DNA from 2 places in the Arthrobacter sp. Dra40 genome. Region 2 is predicted to be linked to the other one. Evidence: riboswitches for the same ligand, from Rfam matches in the RefSeq annotation. Region 2 holds a riboswitch; the other holds the start of a gene.
What was found. A riboswitch is a leader RNA that binds a small molecule or an ion and turns the genes downstream of it on or off. The one in region 2 is predicted to bind glycine.
Positions count from the first base shown of each region.

Region 1: another riboswitch for glycine. It lies ahead of gcvP (aminomethyl-transferring glycine dehydrogenase); the one in region 2 lies ahead of gcvP (aminomethyl-transferring glycine dehydrogenase).

Region 1 is NZ_JBNHHB010000045.1:5,594-15,827, forward strand. Features, by position in the region: gene AC5RWT_RS17885 (glycogen debranching N-terminal domain-containing protein) at 1-920, opposite strand, end outside; gene AC5RWT_RS17890 (hypothetical protein) at 989-1,261, opposite strand; gene AC5RWT_RS17895 (FCD domain-containing protein) at 1,414-2,058, shown strand; gene AC5RWT_RS17900 (MFS transporter) at 2,271-3,626, shown strand; gene AC5RWT_RS17905 (mycothiol transferase) at 3,697-4,209, shown strand; glycine riboswitch at 4,317-4,418, shown strand; gene gcvP (aminomethyl-transferring glycine dehydrogenase) at 4,592-7,468, shown strand; gene gcvT (glycine cleavage system aminomethyltransferase GcvT) at 7,485-8,636, shown strand; gene AC5RWT_RS17920 (L-serine ammonia-lyase) at 8,725-10,152, shown strand; gene AC5RWT_RS17925 (hypothetical protein) at 10,149-10,234, opposite strand, start outside.
Region 2 is NZ_JBNHHB010000025.1:6,591-16,824, reverse strand. Features, by position in the region: gene AC5RWT_RS13165 (hypothetical protein) at 1-118, opposite strand, end outside; gene AC5RWT_RS13160 (GntR family transcriptional regulator) at 226-903, shown strand; gene AC5RWT_RS13155 (MFS transporter) at 1,000-2,382, shown strand; gene AC5RWT_RS13150 (S66 family peptidase) at 2,419-3,471, shown strand; gene AC5RWT_RS13145 (mycothiol transferase) at 3,598-4,110, shown strand; glycine riboswitch at 4,211-4,311, shown strand; glycine riboswitch at 4,312-4,427, shown strand; gene gcvP (aminomethyl-transferring glycine dehydrogenase) at 4,482-7,361, shown strand; gene gcvT (glycine cleavage system aminomethyltransferase GcvT) at 7,400-8,530, shown strand; gene AC5RWT_RS13130 (L-serine ammonia-lyase) at 8,608-10,035, shown strand; gene AC5RWT_RS13125 (hypothetical protein) at 10,032-10,234, opposite strand, start outside.

The DNA.
Region 1 (10,234 bases), on a different contig from region 2:
TGGACCATGAGGCCGGGCTGTTCGCCGGTATCCTCCCTCTCCACCGCGCCCTGCCACCGGGCCACCGCACGCAGCGTGCCCTCCGCGACGGCGGAATCGATCGGCAGCAGCAGCCGGGCGGCCGCCAGCGACTCCCCGCCGTACAGCGTCAGGAACCACGGGGCGCCGGCGGCCAGGAAGACGTCGGCCGGGGCATCCCGCCCTGCCATCCGCAGGCTGTTGAGGTCGGTCAGGGAGCGGCTCATCAGCCGCTGCAGCCGGGAGTCGCCCGTTACCGAGGGCGTGCGCAGCACCGGTGCCGATGCGGCAGTGAGGGGAGCCCCGGCGTCGTCGTAATCGATACTCCAAGAAAGCACGACGACGGTGCCCGGCTTGAGCAGCGCCGTCCACTCCAGCCGGATCAAGCTGCCGTCGAAACCGGCTTCGGCGCCCTCGGCCGTCAGCGCGGCGCGCGTACCGTCACGCCAGCTCCAGCGGGCCTCGCCGGGCGCCACCGAACCGGCCTCGCCGGCCGCCCCCGCACGCACCTGTTCCAGCGGGATGGCATCGGCTACGAGATCAACCCGGACCTGAAGTTCCAACTCATCCTGGAGCGCGGAGGTAAAAGTCAACGCTTCGCCCAGCCGGCCGCCTTCCACCGCGCGGGAGCGGTTGAGGGTGACCAGCGGGTCCGTCCCCTCCGCTGCGGTTTGGAGGAAGGAGAGGAAGTCCGCCCGGCCGGCGGACCGCGATTGCGTGGAGATCCATTCCGGCTCCTGGCCGTTGACCGTCAGCAGGCAGCGGGCCAGGACCCGGTCGTCCCCGAAGTACACGCCCTGCGCACCAAGTCCCCGAATCTGTCCGTGGGGTTCGCTCCATGCCTGGAGCGGAGCCGCAAAAACTCCGGTGAGGTCATGGACATACGGCTGGCGGTAGACCATGAACTCATCTTGGCAGTATCGGCTGCCGCGGAACAGTCTTTTGCCCGCAGCCAGTTGGCCGGCATACTTCAGCCGCCGGCGCCTCCGGCCACAGCGTCCTGCCCGCCCGGCGACCAGGAAAGATGGATTTCTACGCCGCTCTCCGTCTCCTCGACGACCAAGCAGAGGTCTTCGCCGTACAGTTCGTCATGCGCTGCAGCGTCGCTTTCGCTCTGCTCCACCAGGTCGGTCAGCGCGGCGGCCATGGCCCGGCCCCAGTCGTGGGGGTTCTTGCTGTTGGCGGTGGCAGAGGCCTTATAGGTGGCGTTCACGTTGATCCGAGCACCATACATGGCGTTCAACCGGCACCTCCTGACTGCACGATGAGAACCTGCCGCACGACGCTGTGCCGCAGGTCTCATTAGAGTAACCAGCGACCTGACCCCGATCCACCTTTTCACGTACATTACTTCTATGTGACGACAGTCATAATCATAGTCGGTAGGAGATCTTCATGATGGGCAGCGAGGCCGATCGGGCGAACGTGGGCGAGGCGGTCCAAGGGGTGCGGGACGAGATCCTGTCCGGCGGGCTGGCACCCGGCACCACGGTGACCGTGTCCGGGCTGGCCAAGCATTTTGGCACCGAAGATGAGCTGATGCACGAGGCCGTCGCGGCCCTCGCGGAAGAAGGCCTGATCGAAGCCGCCGGACATGAACACCACATCGCCACCCTCGGCCGGCAGCAGGTTGTGCAGCTCCTCGATGTGATGGGCGTCGTGTTGGTGGCACTGTTCGAACGGGCTGCCCCGCGATTGTCAGCCGGCGAGATCGACAGAATGGCGACGTTGGTGGACGAGCTGCGGACCGCCCTCCAGCACGACGACATGCTGGCGTCCCACCGCGCCAATGGCGAACTGGTGGGCATCATCCTTCAGGCAGGCGACCATCAGGAACTGCGGGAAGTGAACACCCACGTGCTCGGCCGTTCGCTGGCCCGGCTGCACCTCTTCCAACATGCCGTCGCCTATCCCATCTGGACCGACGGTTGGGACGAGACCGTGCAGTACTTGCAGCGCGGCCAGCCCGAGGCTGCCGTGGAAAGGCTGCGCCGGACCTTCTGGATCCTCGCCGAGGAGCTGGCGCCGGAGAGTTCGTAGCCGGTCTGCGGGTCTGTCGGGAGCCAGCGCCGTGACGGGATAAGGTGAAACCCGGCCGGATCCATCCGGCCGTCCCGCCCGGCCGTTCGACCCCTGGACCAAGCTTGACCTCGCCCGCACAACAGACCGCCGATACCCGACCGCGTTCCGAGGATCGCTCCCGCCCCAGCCACGGCCCGGCACCCCGGAAGCCGGCCCCGTTTACTGGCCGCTTGACCGTCCTTGCCGGCATCCTCTTGCTCGCGCTGAGCCTGCGGCTGGCCGTCTCCGGCGTCTCACCGGTGCTGGCGGAAATTGCCGCGGAGCTGCCGTTCGGCACCGCCTCCACCGGGGTGCTGGGCATGTTGCCCACCGCCGCCTTTGCCGCCGCCGGGTTTGCCGTGCCGGTGCTGATGCGGCGGCTCGGGTTGGAAGCCCTGCTGCTGGTGGCCATCATCATGGCCGCGGTCGGCCAGCTTGGCCGGGCGATGGCCTCCGATGTGCCGTCGTTCCTGGTCCTGTCCGGGCTGACCATGGCCGGCTACGGCATTGGCAACATCCTCCTGCCGCCGCTGGTGAAGCGCTATTTTCCCGACCGGATCGGCCTCATCACCGCGCTGTACGTGACGCTGCTGGCGGTGAGCACCGCGTTCAGCCCGCTGCTGGCCGTGCCGCTTGAGCAGGCCGCGGGCTGGCGTTTCTCGATCGGGGTCTGGGCGGCCGTGAGCGTGGCGGCCCTGGTGCCGTGGCTGGTGACTGCGTGGACGGAACATTCCCGGCGGAAGATCTCCCGCCTGGTGCTGCAGCCCTACCGGCCCGGCGGCCTGGAGCCCCTGGAGCCGGATCACGGCGACGGCACCCGGCCGCCGATGCACCATGCCCTGGCCGCGGCGGGCGTGGGCGGAGCGGGTGCATCGTCGGCGGCAGGCCCGACCGGTCCCGCACCGGGCGCTGGCGCGCCAGCCACAGCGACAGCTGTAGCCACAACCACCAGCACGACGGCGGTGCGCGTCTGGCGTTCGCCGCTCGCCTGGGGCCTGGCCCTGGTGTTCGCCGGCACCTCGTCCAATACCTTTGCCATGTTCACCTGGCTGCCGCCGCTGCTGGTGGACAGCGGAATGTTGCCGCCGATGGCGGGCACCATGCTGGCCTACTACGCCATCCTGGCCCTGCCGACCAGCCTGCTGGTGCCGCTGATTGCGGCGCGGCTGCGCAATCCGCTGGGCCTGGGCCTGCTCTTCATCGGCTTCTACGCCGCCGGATACGCCGGCCTGCTGCTGTCGCCGTCGTTCGGCACCTGGCTCTGGATCACCCTGGCCGGTTTGGGCCAAGGTACGTTCGCCCTGGCCCTGCTGCTGGTCAACCTCCGGACCCGAACCACGGCCGGCGCCGGGGCGCTGTCCGGGTTCGCGCAGGGGATCGGCTACACCGTCGCCTGCGCCGGCCCGCTGGCCTTCGGACTGCTGCGCGACGTCAGCGGCGACTGGGGCGCTTCCTTCGGCCTGTTGGGCGCCGCACTGCTTCTCCTGGCGGTGGGGCTGGTCATCGTCGGGCGGCCCCGCTATCTGGAGGATTCGGCCCGGGACTGAAGCGGCTGGCCGTTTCCCCGGCCGGCCCGGCGCCGGTAGGCTGACGCAAAGTCCGCCACGAGGAGGCGCCATGAAGTTCAACGACCTGCTGGCCGATGCCTACGGACGGATCCAGGAACGGGTCCACAACGTGCTGGAAGGTCTCGACGCCGACCAGTTAGCTGCCCGGCCGGGCGGCGACAGCAACTCGATCGCGTGGCTCGTCTGGCATCTGACTCGCATCCAGGACGACCATATTGCCGACGTCGCCGGCACCCAGCAGTACTGGCTTGCCGGCTGGTCGGAGCGGTTCGACCTGCCGCTGGCCGAGAAGGACCATGGCTACGGCCACACGCCCGACCAAGTGGCGGCCGTCCGGGTGGAATCGCCCGACTTGCTGCGCGACTATTACGACGACGTGCACGCGGGCACGCTGGCCTATCTGGCCGGGCTCACCGAGGACGACCTGGACCGGATTGTTGATGTCCGCTGGGAGCCGCACGTGAAGCTGGGCGTCCGGCTGGTGAGCGTCATGGACGACTGCATGGAGCACATCGGCCAGGCCGCCTACGTCAAGGGCATGCTGGCCCGCGGGGAAGTCTAGCGGGCTGGCTCTGGGCTCCGTCGCCGGCTCCGGAACGGTCACCACCTTGTTGCCTGCCAGCGGCTGGACTACCATTCAAGGAGTTAGAAACAACTGCATACAGCCTTCGACATGCGGCGGGAGAGTCCTGCTGAGCAACTAGGTCAGCAGGCGCCGTAGGAGCAATACCTCCCCAGGAATCTCTCAGGCCCCTGTACCGCCGCGGAGAGGCAACTCTGGAAAGCAGCCGGACCGATACTGGACCGGCTCACCGACGGTGCAAGCAGGAATCGGCCCCCGGGCCGTCCGCCTGCGGAATCTCTCAGGTTCAGTCACAGAGCGGGGAGGAACCCTTCACTACCGGTATGGCCACCCCATGCCGGGGATCAACTGGAGTTCCTCAATGACGGCTAAAGCCAACCTCGCCACCCGGCCCGGCAGCACTTCCTTCGCAGACCGCCACATCGGCCCGCGCCGGAACGACGCGGAAGCCATGCTCAAGCAGTTGGGCTACGCAAGCATCGACGATCTGGTGGACGCTGCTGTGCCCGCAGACATCCGCCAGCAGGAACCGCTGGCCCTACCCGCCGCCCGCAGCGAGGCCCAGGTCTTGGGCGACCTGCGCGCCTTGGCCGCCAAGAACGTGACGGCCGTGCAGATGATCGGCCAGGGCTACTACGACACCATCACTCCGGCCGTGATCCGCCGCAATGTGGTGGAGGATCCGGCCTGGTACACCGCCTACACCCCGTACCAGCCGGAAATCTCGCAGGGCCGGCTGGAGGCGCTGCTGAACTTCCAGACCATGGTGCAGGACCTCACCGCGCTGCCGATCGCCAACGCCTCGCTGCTGGACGAAGCCACCGCCGTGGCCGAAGCCGTGCTGCTGATGCGCCGCTCCAACAAGTCCAAAGCTGCCGGCAAGACCGTGCTGGACGCGGACCTGCTGCCGCAGACCATCGCCGTCGTCAAGGGCCGGGCCAAGGCACTGGACTTCGACGTTGAGGTGGCTGACCTCGCCGCCGGGCTGCCCGACGGTGACATCTCCGGCATCGTGCTGCAGCAGCCGGGCGCCTCCGGCCGCGTCTTCGACCACGCTCCCGTGATCGCGCAGGCCAAGGAACGCGGCGCCATGGTCACCGTGGCCGCAGACCTGCTGGCCCTGACCCTGATCACGCCTCCGGGCGAGCAGGGCGCGGACATCGCCGTCGGCAATACCCAGCGTTTCGGCGTCCCGCTCTTCTTCGGCGGTCCGCATGCCGCTTACATGGCCGTGCGCACGGGGCTTGAGCGCTCGCTGCCCGGCCGCCTGGTGGGGGTGTCCAAGGACGACGCCGGCCGCCCCGCCTACCGCCTGGCGCTGCAGACCCGGGAGCAGCACATCCGCCGCGAGAAGGCCACCTCCAACATCTGCACCGCGCAGGCGCTGCTTGCCGTCGTGGCCAGTATGTACGCGGTCTACCACGGCCCCGAGGGGCTGAAGGCGATTGCGCAGCACACCAACGAGGCCGCCCGCACCCTGGCCGGCGTAATCACCGGCGCCGGCTTCAGCCTGGTTGCCGACCAGTTCTTCGACACCCTCACGGTAAAGGCCCCGGGCAAGGCCGCGGAGATCGCCGCCGCCGCCGAGGCCAAGGGCGTGAACCTGCGCCGTATCGACGCCGACCACGTGGGCATCTCCACCGATGAAACGACGACGGCGGAGCACCTCGCCTTGGTCGCGGAGGCGTTCGGCGTGGAGGACACGGCCGACACGACCGCCGAAGCCGGCGCCGCTGGTTTCGAACTGCCGGAAGAGCTGCTGCGCAGCTCCTCCTACCTGGACCATCCGGTGTTCCACAGCTACCGCTCCGAGACCCGGATGCTGCGCTACCTGCGCCGGCTGTCCGACCGCGACCTGGCGCTGGACCGGACCATGATTCCGCTGGGCTCCTGCACCATGAAGCTGAACGCCACGGCGGAAATGGAAGCGATGACCTGGCCGGAATTCGCCTCCATCCACCCATTCGCGCCGGCCAGCCAGACCGCCGGCTGGCGCGAACTGATCGCCGACCTGGAGGAACGTCTCGCCGCGATCACCGGCTACGCGGGCGTCTCCATCCAGCCCAACGCCGGTTCGCAGGGCGAATACGCCGGCCTGCTCGCCATCCGCCGCTACCACTTGGCCAACGGCGACGACCAGCGCGATGTCTGCCTGATCCCCGCCTCCGCCCACGGCACCAACGCGGCCTCGGCCGTGCTGGCCGGCATGAAGGTTGTGGTGGTCGCCACGGCTCCGGACGGCACCATCGACCACGCCGACCTGCGCGCCAAGATCGACCAGCACGCAGAGGCGCTCTCCGCCATCATGATCACCTACCCGTCCACGCACGGGGTGTACGACGCCGACGTGCGCGACGTCTGCGACGCGGTACATGCCGCCGGCGGCCAGGTCTACATTGACGGCGCCAACCTCAACGCGCTGGTCGGGCTGGCCCAGCCGGGCAAGTTCGGCGGCGATGTCTCGCACCTGAACCTGCACAAGACCTTCTGCATCCCGCACGGCGGCGGGGGCCCCGGCGTCGGCCCGGTGGCCGTGGCCGAACACCTGGTGCCGTTCCTGCCCGGCAACGCTGCTCTCGCCGAGCATGAGGGCAAGGGCGTGCCGGTCTCCGCCACCGAGTACGGCTCGGCCGGCGTGCTGCCGATCTCCTGGGCCTACGTGGCCATGATGGGCGCCGAGGGGCTGACCGAGGCAACCAAGAGCGCGCTGCTGGCCGCCAACTACGTCGCGAAGCGGCTGAACGAGCACTTCCCGGTGCTCTACACGGGCAATGACGGACTGGTGGCGCACGAATGCATCCTGGACCTGCGCGAACTGACCGCCCGCTCCGGCGTGACCGCTGAAGATGTGGCCAAGCGCCTGATCGACTACGGCTTCCACGCCCCCACCCTGTCCTTCCCGGTGGCCGGCACCCTGATGGTGGAACCCACCGAGTCCGAGGACCTGGAAGAGATCGAGCGGTTCATCGACGCGATGATCTCCATCCGCGGCGAAATCGACCAGGTGCTCAACGGCGACTTCCCGCTGGTGAACAGCCCGCTGCGGCTGGCCCCGCACACCACCGCCGCCGTGATCAGCTCCGACTGGGACCGCCCCTACACCCGCGAACAGGCAGCCTTCCCGGTGCCTGCCCTGCAGGTGGACAAGTACTTCGCTCCGGTCGGACGTATCGACGGCGCCGCCGGCGACCGCCACCTGATCTGCAGCTGCCCGCCGCCCGAAGCTTTCGAGAACTAGGAAAGGTCTGCACCCTTTGACTACCGAGACCACCACCACGCCCCGGCACACCGCGCTCTACGAGGAACACGAGCGACTGGGTGCTTCCTTCACCGACTTCGGCGGCTGGATGATGCCGCTGAAGTACAGCAGTGAACTGGCCGAGCACCATGCCGTGCGCAACAGCGCCGGACTGTTCGACCTCTCGCACATGGGCGAAGTCTGGGTCACCGGCCCGGAAGCCGGAAAGTTCCTGGACTACGCCCTGGTCGGCAAGCTCTCCGCCGTCGCCGAGGGCCGTGCCAAGTATTCGCTGATCTGCAACGCCGACGGCGGGATCATCGACGACCTGATCACTTACCGGCGTCCCGCGAACCAGGACGGGGACCGGTTCCTGGTAGTTCCCAATGCCGGCAACGCCCCGACGGTCGCCGCGGAACTGGCGGCTCGCGCCGAGGGCTTCGACGTCGCCGTGGAGGACGCCACGGCGAACACCTCGCTGGTGGCCGTACAGGGCCCCAAGTCGGTGGAGATCCTGCTCCAGTTGGTGCCGGCGGCTCAGCACGCGACCGTGCGGGAGATGAAGTACTACTCAGCCGACGAGGTGGACTTCACCGTGGCCGGGGCGCCGCTCAAGCTGCTGCTGGCCCGCACCGGCTACACCGGCGAGGACGGCTTCGAGATCTACGTGCCGAACACCAACGCCGGCTCGCTCTGGAACGCCCTGCTCGAAGCCGGCCAGGGCGCCGACCTGCTGCCGGCCGGACTGGCGTGCCGCGACTCGCTCCGGCTGGAAGCCGGCATGCCGCTGTACGGCAACGAGCTCAGCCTGCAGGCCAGCCCCTTCGACGCGGGCCTGGGCGGCGTGGTCTCGCTCAAGAAGGACAGCGACTTCGTGGGCCGCGCGGCCCTCGAGGCGCAGAAGGAAAAGGGATCGGCCCGCAAACTCGTGGGCCTCAAGGGCGCCGGCCGGCGTGCCGGCCGCTCCCACTACCCGGTGCTGAGGGACGGCCGGACCATCGGCGAAGTCACCTCCGGCCAACCCAGCCCCACGCTCGGCTACCCGATCGCGCTGGCCTACGTGGACGCCGAGTTCGCCGAGCCCGGAACCCGGGTGGATGTGGGCCTGCGCGGCAAGCCGGAGCCGTTCGACGTCGTCGAGCTGCCCTTCTACCGGCGGGAACAGTAGCGGCTCCCGCCACCATGGCAACTGCCGTCCCTGCAGCCGCGGGGACGGCACCGCCGTATCTCCCCACCGCCGAAAGGACAGGGATTGCATGGCTGTAGGCGTATTCGACCTTTTCTCCGTGGGCATCGGCCCCTCAAGTTCGCACACGGTGGGCCCGATGCGGGCCGCCGCCGTGTTCGTGCGCGAGGTGGCCGATGCCGGCCTGCTGGATAAGGTGGGCGGGCTCCGCGTGGACCTGTACGGTTCGCTGGCCGCCACCGGCCGCGGCCACGGCACCTTCACCGCCGTGCTGCTGGGACTGGAGGGCTTCGCACCGGAGGCCATCCTGCCGCAGCAAGTGGAGGAACGGCTGGCGGACATCGCCGCGACCGGCCGGCTGCAGCTGGGCGGGGAACTGCCCGGCGCCACCGCGCGGCCGCTGGACTACGGTGTGCAGGACATGGTGCTGCATCCGCTCACCGTGCTGCCGCGGCACACCAACGGCATGCGCTTCCAGGTGCTTTCAGCAACGGACGACGGCGACGCCCAGGTTCTGCACGAAGCCACCTTTTTCTCCGTGGGCGGCGGATTCATTGTCCGCGACGGCGAAGAGGAAGCCGCCCAGGAGGAGCTGGAGTCCTCCAAACAGCAGTTGCCTTATCCGTTCCGCACCGCGGCCGAACTGCTGGAACATTGCCGCAGCACTGGCCTGGGCATCAGCGACATCATGATGCTCAACGAGGAGGCCTCCCGCACGCGTGAGGAGATCGAGGCCGGGCTGGTGCACATCTACGATGTGATGGAGGAGTGCAAGGATTCGGCGATCCGCCGGGAAGGCGACCTGCCCGGAGGACTTAACGTCCGCCGTCGTGCGCCGGGATGGCATGAGCGGCTGCGCCAGGAAGACCCCGACCGGGACCACAAGTACTGGCAGGAATGGGTGAACCTGGTGGCGCTGGCCGTGAACGAGGAAAACGCCTCCGGCGGCCGGGTGGTCACCGCGCCCACCAACGGCGCCGCCGGGATCATCCCCGCCGTGCTGTTCTACGCCACCCACTACGCCCCGGGCATGGAGCACGCCACGCGCGAGGACAAGGAGCAGGTGGTGGTGAAGTTCCTGCTGACCGCCGGCGCGGTCGGAGTCCTCTATAAGGAACAGGCGTCCATCTCGGGGGCGGAAGTCGGCTGCCAGGGCGAGGTCGGGTCGGCATCGTCGATGGCGGCCGCGGGCCTGGCCGAGGTGCTCGGCGGAACCCCCATGCAGGTGGAGAACGCGGCCGAAATCGCCATGGAGCACAACCTGGGGCTGACCTGCGACCCGATTGGCGGGCTGGTGCAGATCCCGTGCATCGAGCGGAACGCGATCGGGGCCGCCAAAGCCGTGAACGCGGCCAAGATGGCGCTGATGGGCGACGGCACGCACCGGGTGTCGCTGGACCAGGTGATCGTGACCATGCGGGAGACCGGACGCGATATGAGCGACAAGTACAAGGAGACCGCGACCGGCGGCCTCGCCGTCAACGTGGTGGAGTGCTAGGACGCCACATCATCCAGGCCGCGGTAGTCCCGGCCTGACCGGTCGAGGCTCGGCGGCCCGGACGGGCGCCGCGGCGGCATCG
Region 2 (10,234 bases):
CGTCTTCGCACTGCTGCAGCAGGTCAGCCACGGCGGTCGCCATCGCCCGGCCCCAGTCGTGAGGGTTCTTGCTGTTGGCGGTTGCGGTGGCGGTGTAGGTGGCGTTCATCCTGCGCACGTCCTGACTGCACGTTTAGAACCTGCCGCACGACGCTGTGCCGCAGGTCTCACCAGAGTAGCCATCGCCGTGACCGTGATCTACCTTTTCGCGTACATTACTCATATGTGACGCCAGTCATAGTCCGGCAGGAGGTCGTCATCATGGGCAGCGGGGCGGAGCAGGCGGAACGCGATGAGGTGGTCCGGAGGCTGCGGGAGGAAATCCTGGCCGGCCGTCTTGAACCCGGCTCCCCGGTAACCGTTGCCGGCTTGGCGGGACACCTGGGCATCGAAGACGCACTGGTGCGCGGAGCCGTGACTGTGCTTGCGGAGGAAGGCCTGATTGAGGCAGCCGGACACGAACACCGCATCGCGAATCCCGGCCGGCTGCAGGCCGTCCAACTTCTGGACGTGATGGGCGTGGTGCTGGTCGCGTTGTTCGAACGGGCCGCGCCCCGGTTGACCCCGGCCGAGATCGATTCCATGGCTGCGCTGGCAGACGAGCTGCGGACAGCCATCCAGCGGGAGGACATGCTGGCCTCGCACCGCATCATGGGCAGCCTGGTGGACATCATTTTGCAGGCAGCGGACCACCAGGAACTGCGGGCTGTGAATACCCATGTGCTGGACCGCTCGCTGGCACGGCTGCACCTCTTCCAACACGCCGAGGCCTATCCCATCTGGGTCGATGGCTGGCGGGAAACCGTTCAGTATCTCCAGCGCGGCCAGCATGAGGCGGCGGTGGAGAGGCTGCGGCGGACTTTCTGGATCCTCGCTGAGGAACTGGCTCCGGAGAATTCCTAGCCTGCCTCCCGGGCAGGCGGGCCGGGACGGGATAAGGTGAATCCCGGCCGGTGCGACCCCGGCCGCCCACCCGGCCGTTCGACCCATGGACCACGCTTGACCTCGCCCGCGCAACAGACTGCCGATACCCGCCCGAACCCTGATTCCACCTCTGGCCCACATTCCACCCCCCGGCGGACCGCCCCGTTTGCCGGCCGGTTGACGGTCCTCTCCGGCATCCTGCTGCTTGCGCTCAGCTTGCGGCTGGCCGTCTCCGGCGTGTCACCCGTTCTGGCTGACATTGCCGCAGAGCTGCCCTTCGGCACCGCTTCCACCGGCGTGCTGGGCATGTTGCCCACCGCAGCCTTCGCTGCTGCCGGTTTCGCGGTTCCGGTGCTGCTGCGGTGGCTTGGACTGGAAGCCCTGTTGCTGGTGGCAATCGCCATGGCCGCGTTCGGACAACTAGGCCGCGCAATGGCCACCGATGTGCCGTCGTTCCTGGTCCTCTCCGGCCTGACCATGGCCGGTTACGGCATCGGCAACATTCTGCTGCCGCCACTGGTGAAGCGCTATTTTCCAGACCGGATGGGCATCGTCACGGCGCTTTACGTGACATTGCTGGCGGTCAGCACGGCGTTCAGCCCGCTGCTGGCGGTGCCGCTGGAGCAGGCTGCCGGCTGGCGTTTCTCGATCGGAATCTGGGCGTCGGTGAGTGTTGCGGCACTGGTGCCGTGGCTGATGACCGTTTGGACCGAGCGCACACGCCGCCGGACCGCGCACATGGTGCTGCAGCCCTACCGGCCCGGCGGGCTGGAAATCCCCCCGCCGGAGGAGCGGTATCAAGCACCGCCAGTTGCCGAATCGCACGGTAACGGAGCGGGAACCGCAGCCGGTTCCGGCAGCACGACGGCGGTGCGCCTCTGGCGCTCGCCCGTCGCCTGGGGGGTGGCGCTGGTCTTCGCCGGAACCTCGTCAAATACCTTCGCCATGTTTACGTGGCTGCCGCCCCTGCTGGTGGACAGCGGAATGCTGGCGCCGATGGCGGGCACCATGTTGGCCTATTACGCAATCCTGGGTTTGCCGACCAGCTTGCTGGTGCCGCTGATCGCCGCGCGGCTGCGCAATCCGCTGGGGTTGGGCCTGCTGTTCATCGGCTTCTACGCGGCCGGATACGCCGGGCTGCTGCTGTCGCCCTCCTTCGGCACGTGGCTGTGGATCACTTTGGCCGGGCTGGGCCAGGGCACCTATGCCATGGCACTGCTGCTGGTGAACCTCCGGACCCGCACCACTGCCGGCGCCGGAGCACTCTCCGGATTCGCACAAGGCATCGGCTACACCGTTGCCTGCGCCGGTCCGCTGGCCTTCGGGCTGCTGCGCGATGCCAGCGGCGGCTGGGGGGCTTCCTTCGGCCTGCTGGCTGCGGCCTTGCTGGTCCTGGCCGTGGGCCTGGTCATTGTGGGGCGGCCACGGTACTTGGAGGATCCGGCCCGCGGCGAGTGACGCCCGCTGGCGGATTGCCCGTGGTTGGATGGGACGATGCCGACCAGTCATGGCCCCGCGTCTCCGCCCAAGCTGAAAACGGGGGATCAGATCGCAATCTTGTCTCCGTCGTTTGCAGCTCCCGGGTTGGCGCCTGATGTTCACGAGCAGGCAATGCGTCGTCTCGTCGCCGAAACGGGGCTGGTCCCGGTGGAATACCCGACCACCCGAAAGCTGGGTGCTTCGGCCGCTGAGCGTGCGGCGGATTTCCATGCCGCGTTAGTGGACCCGGCCATCCGGGCCATCGTCGCGACGATCGGCGGTGACGACCAGATCTCCGTCATCCCTCACCTGCGCGCGGATCTCGCCGCCGCGCACCCGAAAATCTTCATGGGCTACAGCGACAACACGAACCTTTTGAACTGGTTGTGGTCACTCGGAATAGCAGGCTATTACGGCGGTTCCACCCAGGTGCACCTCGGAGCCGGGCCGCGCATCGACGACGTTCACCTCGCGTCGCTGAAGGCAGCGCTGTTCACAGGCGGTGAGTTGGAGATTGTTGACCCGGGCGAGTCCGAGGACTTTGGGCCGGACTGGCTGACTCCGGAAGCCCTGGTGGATTTCGGCCGGCGCGAGCCCACGCAGCCGTGGACCTGGGCGGGGCCGGAGCGGGAAGCAACCGGCCGCACCTGGGGCGGGTGCCTGGAGGTCATCGATCAGCTGGCGATGGCTGATCGGCTGCCGCCCCGCAAGGCGCTCGAAGGATCGATCCTGCTGCTGGAGTCGAGTGAGGAGCTGCCTCCTGCCGTGTGGGTCAAGAGGTGGCTCCGGGCGTTGGGGGAAAGGGGCATCCTTTCAGCGGTTGCGGGAGTCATGGTTGCGCGGCCGCCGGTGAGCAGCCACGACAAGGTCCCGCCAGCAGACGAGCGGTCCGCGCTTCGGGACGCGCAACGCGATGCTGTCCTTGCCGAGATGAGGCGCTACAACGATCAGGCCGTGGTCTGCATCGGAGTCCCGTTCGGCCACACCCGGCCACAATGGATTGTGCCCTACGGCGGCACCCTGCGGCTGGATGGCCGGAAGCGAACCGTCACCGCGGACTACAGCTAACACCTCATGGACGGGCCCCTGACGAGGGACGGCGCTGTCACCGCCGGTTGTGACCTTGAGGAAACCTGTTCCACGCAACGGCACGGGTCGGTAGGCTGGCGCAAAAGTCGACCACGAGGAGGCGCCGTGAAAGTCAATGAGCTGCTGGCCGATGCCTACGGCCGGATCCAGGAACGTGTGCATGCAGTGCTGCAGGGGCTGGATGCCGGGCAAATGGCCGCCCGGCCAGGCGGCGACAGCAACTCAATCGCCTGGCTGGTATGGCATCTGACGCGCATCCAGGACGACCACATTGCCGACGTGGCCGGCACTGACCAGTACTGGCTGACCGGCTGGGCCGAACGGTTCGACCTGCCGCTGCCCAGGAAAGACCATGGCTACGGCCACACACCCGAGCAGGTCGCTGCCGTTCGGGTGGAATCGGCCGACCTGCTGCGCGGCTATTACGACGACGTCCATGCCGGCACCCTGAAATATCTGGCAGGACTGACAGAAGAGGACCTGGACCGGATTGTCGATACGCGGTGGGACCCGCACGTCAGTCTGGGTGTCCGGCTGGTCAGTGTCCTGGACGACTGCCTGGAGCACATCGGCCAGGCTGCCTACGTGAAAGGCATGCTCGCCCGCGCCGAGGCGTAGCGGCAACGGCCGCCGGTGACCGTGCTGCGGGAGTCGCCGCCTTGTTGCCCGCCAGCGGCTCGACTACCATCAAGGAGATAGAAACAACTGCATAAGCCTTCGACATGCGGCGGGAGAGTCCTGCTGAGCACTAGGTCAGCAGGCGCCGTAGGAGCAATACCTCCCCAGGAATCTCTCAGGCCCCTGTACCGCCGCGGAGAGGCAACTCTGGAAAGTAGCCGGACCGTCCGCGGACCGACTCACCGACGGTGCAAGCAGGAAGCGGCCCTGGGCCGAAGCCTGCGGAATCTCTCAGGTTCAGCCACAGAGCGGGGAGGAACCCTTCACTACCGGTACGGCCATGCCGTGCCGGGGATCAACGGAGTTCCTCAATGACGGCTAAATCCAACATCGGCACCCGGCCCGGCAGCGCTTCCTTCACCGACCGCCACATCGGTCCGCGCCGGAACGACGCGGAAACCATGCTCAAGCAGCTGGGTTACGGCAGCATCGACGACCTGGTGGACGCGGCGGTGCCCGCCGACATCCGCCAGCAGGAACCGCTGGCCCTGCCCGCCGCCCGCAGCGAGTCCCAGGTGCTGGGGGATCTGCGTGCCCTCGCCGGGAAGAACGTAACGGCCGTGCAGATGATCGGCCAGGGCTACTACGACACCATCACTCCGGCCGTCATCCGCCGCAATGTGGTGGAGAACCCGGCCTGGTACACCGCCTACACCCCGTACCAGCCGGAAATCTCGCAGGGCCGGTTGGAGGCGCTGCTGAACTTCCAGACCATGGTCCAGGACCTCACCGGGCTGCCAATCGCCAATGCCTCGCTGCTGGACGAAGCCACCGCCGTAGCCGAAGCCGTCCTGTTGATGCGCCGGTCCAACAAGTCCAAGTCCGCCGGCAAGACCGTGCTGGACGCGGACCTGCTGCCGCAGACCATCGCCGTCGTCAAGGGCCGGGCCCAGGCACTGGACTTCGACGTGGAAGTGGCAGACCTTTCCGCCGGGCTCCCCGACGGCGACATCTCGGGCATTGTGCTGCAGCAGCCGGGAGCCTCCGGCCGCGTGGTCGACCACGCCCCGGTGATCGCCCAGGCCAAGGAACGCGGCGCCCTGGTCACCGTGGCCGCCGACCTGCTGGCCCTGACCCTGATCACCCCGCCGGGCGAGCAAGGTGCGGACATCGCCGTCGGCAATACGCAGCGTTTCGGTGTGCCGCTGTTCTTCGGCGGCCCGCACGCGGCCTACATGGCCGTGCGCAAGGGCCTGGAGCGCTCGCTGCCCGGCCGTCTGGTGGGCGTCTCCAAGGACGACGCCGGCCGCCCCGCCTACCGTCTGGCTTTGCAGACCCGCGAGCAGCACATCCGCCGCGAGAAGGCCACCTCCAACATCTGCACCGCGCAGGCGCTGCTGGCCGTCGTCGCCAGCATGTACGCCGTCTACCACGGCCCGGAGGGGCTGAAGGCGATTGCGCAGCATGCCAACGAGGCCGCCCGCACCCTGGCCGGCGTGCTCACCGGTGCCGGCTTTACCCTTGCCGCGGACCGGTTCTTCGACACCCTCACGGTGAAGGCTCCCGGCAAGGCCGCGGAGATCGCCGCCGCCGCGGAGGCCAAGGGCGTGAACCTGCGCCGCATTGACGCCGACCACGTGGGCATTTCCGCTGATGAAACAACGACGGCGGAGCACCTCGCCCTGGTTGCCGAGGCCTTCGGTGTGGAGGACGCCGCCGGCAAGACCGCCGAAACCGCCGGAAACACCGGCTTCGAGCTGCCGGATGACCTGCTCCGCAGTTCGTCCTACATGGACCATCCTGTGTTCCACAGCCACCGCTCCGAAACCCAGATGCTGCGCTACCTGCGCCGGCTGTCCGACCGCGACCTGGCGCTGGACCGGACCATGATTCCGTTGGGTTCGTGCACCATGAAGCTGAACGCGACGGCGGAAATGGAGGCGATGACCTGGCCCGAATTCGCCTCCATCCACCCGTTCGCCCCGGCTAGCCAGACCGCCGGCTGGCGCGAACTGATCGCCGATCTGGAAGAACGCCTCGCGGCGATCACCGGTTATGCCGGCGTCTCCATCCAGCCCAATGCAGGTTCGCAGGGCGAATACGCGGGCCTGCTCGCCATCCGGCGCTACCACCTGGCCAATGGCGACGACAAGCGTGACGTCTGCCTGATCCCCGCCTCCGCGCACGGCACCAACGCTGCCTCGGCGGTACTGGCCGGCATGAAAGTTGTGGTGGTCGCCACGGCTCCGGACGGCACCATCGACCACGCGGACCTGCGCGCCAAGATCGACCAGCACGCGGACGCGCTCTCGGCCATTATGATCACCTACCCCTCAACGCACGGGGTGTACGACGCCGATGTGCGCGATGTCTGCGAGGCGGTCCATGCGGCCGGCGGGCAGGTCTACATCGACGGGGCCAACCTCAATGCGCTGGTAGGACTCGCGCAGCCGGGCAAGTTCGGCGGCGACGTCTCCCACCTGAACCTGCACAAGACCTTCTGCATCCCGCACGGCGGCGGCGGCCCCGGCGTCGGGCCGGTAGCGGTGGCCGAACACCTGGTTCCGTTCCTGCCGGGCAACGCCGCGCTGGCCGAACACGAGGGCAAGGGCGTGCCGGTCTCGGCCACCGAGTACGGCTCGGCCGGCGTACTGCCGATCTCCTGGGCTTACGTGGCCATGATGGGCGCCGAAGGCCTGACCGAGGCAACGAAGAGTGCCCTGCTGGCCGCCAACTACGTCGCCAAGCGGCTGAACGAGCACTTCCCGGTGCTCTACACGGGCAACGACGGACTGGTCGCACACGAGTGCATCCTGGACCTGCGCGAACTCACCGCGAAGTCCGGCGTGACCGCCGAAGACGTGGCTAAGCGCCTGATCGACTACGGCTTCCACGCGCCCACGCTGTCCTTCCCCGTGGCCGGCACCTTGATGGTGGAGCCGACCGAGTCCGAGGACCTGGGGGAGATTGAGCGGTTCATCGACGCGATGGTCGCCATCCGCGGCGAAATCGACCAGGTGATCAACGGGGAATTCCCGCTGGAGAGCAGCCCGCTCCGGCTGGCCCCGCACACCGCCGCGGCCGTCATCAGCTCCGACTGGGACCGCCCCTACACCCGCGAACAGGCGGCCTTCCCGGTCCACGGCCTGCAGGTGGACAAGTACTTCGCCCCGGTCGGACGGATCGACGGCGCCGCCGGCGACCGCAATCTGATCTGCAGCTGCCCGCCGCCCGAAGCCTTCGAGAACTAGGAAAGGGTCAGTACTCCGTGACTACCGAGACCACCACCATGCCCCGGCACACCGCGCTCTACGAAGAACACGAGCGGCTGGGCGCCTCCTTCACCGACTTCGGCGGCTGGATGATGCCGCTGAAGTACAGCAGCGAACTGGCCGAGCACCACGCCGTGCGCAACAGCGCCGGCCTGTTCGACCTCTCGCACATGGGCGAAGTCTGGGTCACCGGCCCGGAAGCCGGGAAGTTCCTGGACTACGCACTCGTCGGCAAGCTCTCCGCCGTCACCGAGGGCCGGGCTAAGTATTCGCTGATCTGCACTGCAGATGGCGGAATCATTGACGACCTGATCGTCTACCGGCGCCCTGCCGTCCAGAACGGGGACCGCTTCCTGGTGGTGCCCAATGCCGGCAACGCCCCGACGGTCGCCGCGGAACTCGCCGCACGCGCCGAAGGCTTTGACGTCACGGTGGAGGACGCCACGGCCGAGACGTCGCTGGTAGCAGTCCAGGGCCCCAAGTCCGTGGAGATCCTGCTCCAACTGGTGCCCGCCAACCAGCACGCCACGGTGCAGGACATGAAGTACTACGCCGCCGACGAGGTGGACTTCACCGTTTCCGGCGCGCCGCTGAAGCTGCTGCTGGCCCGGACCGGCTACACCGGCGAGGACGGGTTCGAGATCTACGTCCCGAACACCAACGCCGCCTCGCTCTGGAATGCCTTGCTGGAAGCCGGGAAGAGCGCCGACCTGCTGCCGGCAGGGCTGGCCTGCCGCGACTCGCTCCGGCTGGAAGCGGGCATGCCGCTCTACGGCAACGAGCTCACGATGCAGACCAGTCCCTTCGATGCCGGCCTGGGCGGCGTGGTGGCGCTGAAGAAGGACGGCGACTTTGTGGGCCGCGAGGCCCTCGAGGCGCAGAAGGAAAAGGGCTCACCCCGCAAGCTTGTGGGGCTCAAGGGAGCCGGTCGGCGCGCCGGCCGCTCCCACTACCCGGTGCTGAAAGACGGCCGGACCATCGGCGAAGTCACCTCCGGACAGCCCAGTCCGACGCTCGGCTACCCGGTGGCGCTGGCCTATGTTGACGTGGAGTACGCCGAACCCGGAACACGGGTGGACGTTGACCTGCGCGGCAAACCGGAGCCGTTCGACGTGGTCGAGCTGCCCTTCTACCGGCGGGGCAGGTAACCGCTGAGCGGCGGAGAAGAACCGCGGCACTGCGGGCCCGTTGTGCCTGACCATTGCCTGATACGGAAAGGGATGACATGGCTGTAGGCGTTTTCGATCTTTTCTCCGTGGGCATCGGCCCCTCCAGCTCGCACACGGTGGGCCCCATGCGGGCTGCCTCCGTGTTCGTGCGGGAGGTGGCTGACGCCGGCCTGCTGGACCGGGTAGACGACCTGCGCGTGGACCTGTACGGGTCGCTCGCTGCCACCGGCCGGGGGCACGGCACGTTCACCGCCGTGCTGCTGGGGCTGGAAGGCTTTGAACCGGAACAAATCCTGCCGGCGCAGGTCGAAGAGCGGCTGGCGGACATCGCCGACTCCGGCCGGCTGCAACTGGGGGCCGAACTGCCCGGCGCCACCGCCCGGCCGCTCGACTACGGCGTGCAGGATATGGTGCTGCACCCGCTCACGGTGCTGCCCCGGCACACCAACGGCATGACGTTCCAAGTGCTGGAATCAACCGGCGACGGCGAGGCCCGCCTTCTGCACGAAGCCACCTTCTTCTCCGTCGGCGGCGGCTTCATTGTCCGCGGCGGGGAGGAGCAGGCCGCCCGGGAGGAACTGGAGTCCTCCAAGCAGCAGTTGCCCTATCCGTTCCGCACCGCGGCCGAGTTGCTCGAGCACTGTCGCAACACCGGACTGGGCATCAGCGACATCATGATGCTCAACGAAGAAGTTTCACGCCCGCGCGAAGAAATCGAGGCCGGACTCGTGCACATCTTCGACGTGATGGAGGAGTGCAAGGACTCCGCGATCCGCCGGGAGGGCGACCTGCCCGGCGGACTCAATGTCCGCCGTCGTGCCCCCGCCTGGCACGAGCGGCTTCGCAAGGAGGACCCGGACCGGGACCACAAGTACTGGCAGGAATGGGTGAACCTCGTGGCGCTGGCGGTGAACGAGGAAAACGCCTCGGGCGGGCGGGTGGTTACCGCGCCCACCAACGGGGCCGCCGGAATCATCCCCGCCGTGCTGTTCTACGCCACGCACTACGCACCGGGCATGGAGCACGCCACCCGAGAGGACAAGGAGCAGGTGGTGGTCAGGTTCCTGCTGACCGCCGGCGCCGTCGGGGTCCTCTACAAGGAGCAGGCCTCCATTTCCGGTGCCGAGGTTGGCTGCCAGGGCGAAGTCGGTTCGGCGTCGTCCATGGCTGCCGCGGGGCTGGCCGAAATCCTCGGCGGAACCCCCGCCCAGGTCGAGAACGCGGCCGAAATCGCGATGGAACACAATCTGGGGCTCACCTGCGACCCCATCGGCGGGCTGGTGCAGATCCCGTGCATCGAACGCAACGCCATCGGCGCGGCCAAGGCCGTAAACGCGGCCAAGATGGCGATGATGGGCGACGGCACCCACCGGGTGTCGCTGGACCAGGTGATCGTGACCATGCGCGAAACCGGGCGCGACATGAGCGACAAATACAAGGAAACCGCCACCGGCGGCCTCGCGGTCAACGTCGTGGAGTGCTAGGACGCCAGGTCTTCGACGGCCTGGGCCGGCCGGGCGGGCTCCGGGACTAGGGACGGGCGCCGCGGCGGCATCGGCGGCCGGCGCGGGACCGTGGGCTTCCGCGCGCCCGGCAGGCAGGCGGGAGCTCCTGGCCCGCCCGGCTGCGTGAAAGATACTGGCCGCGCCTGCTGCGCCTGCTGCGCCTGCTGCGCCTGCTGCG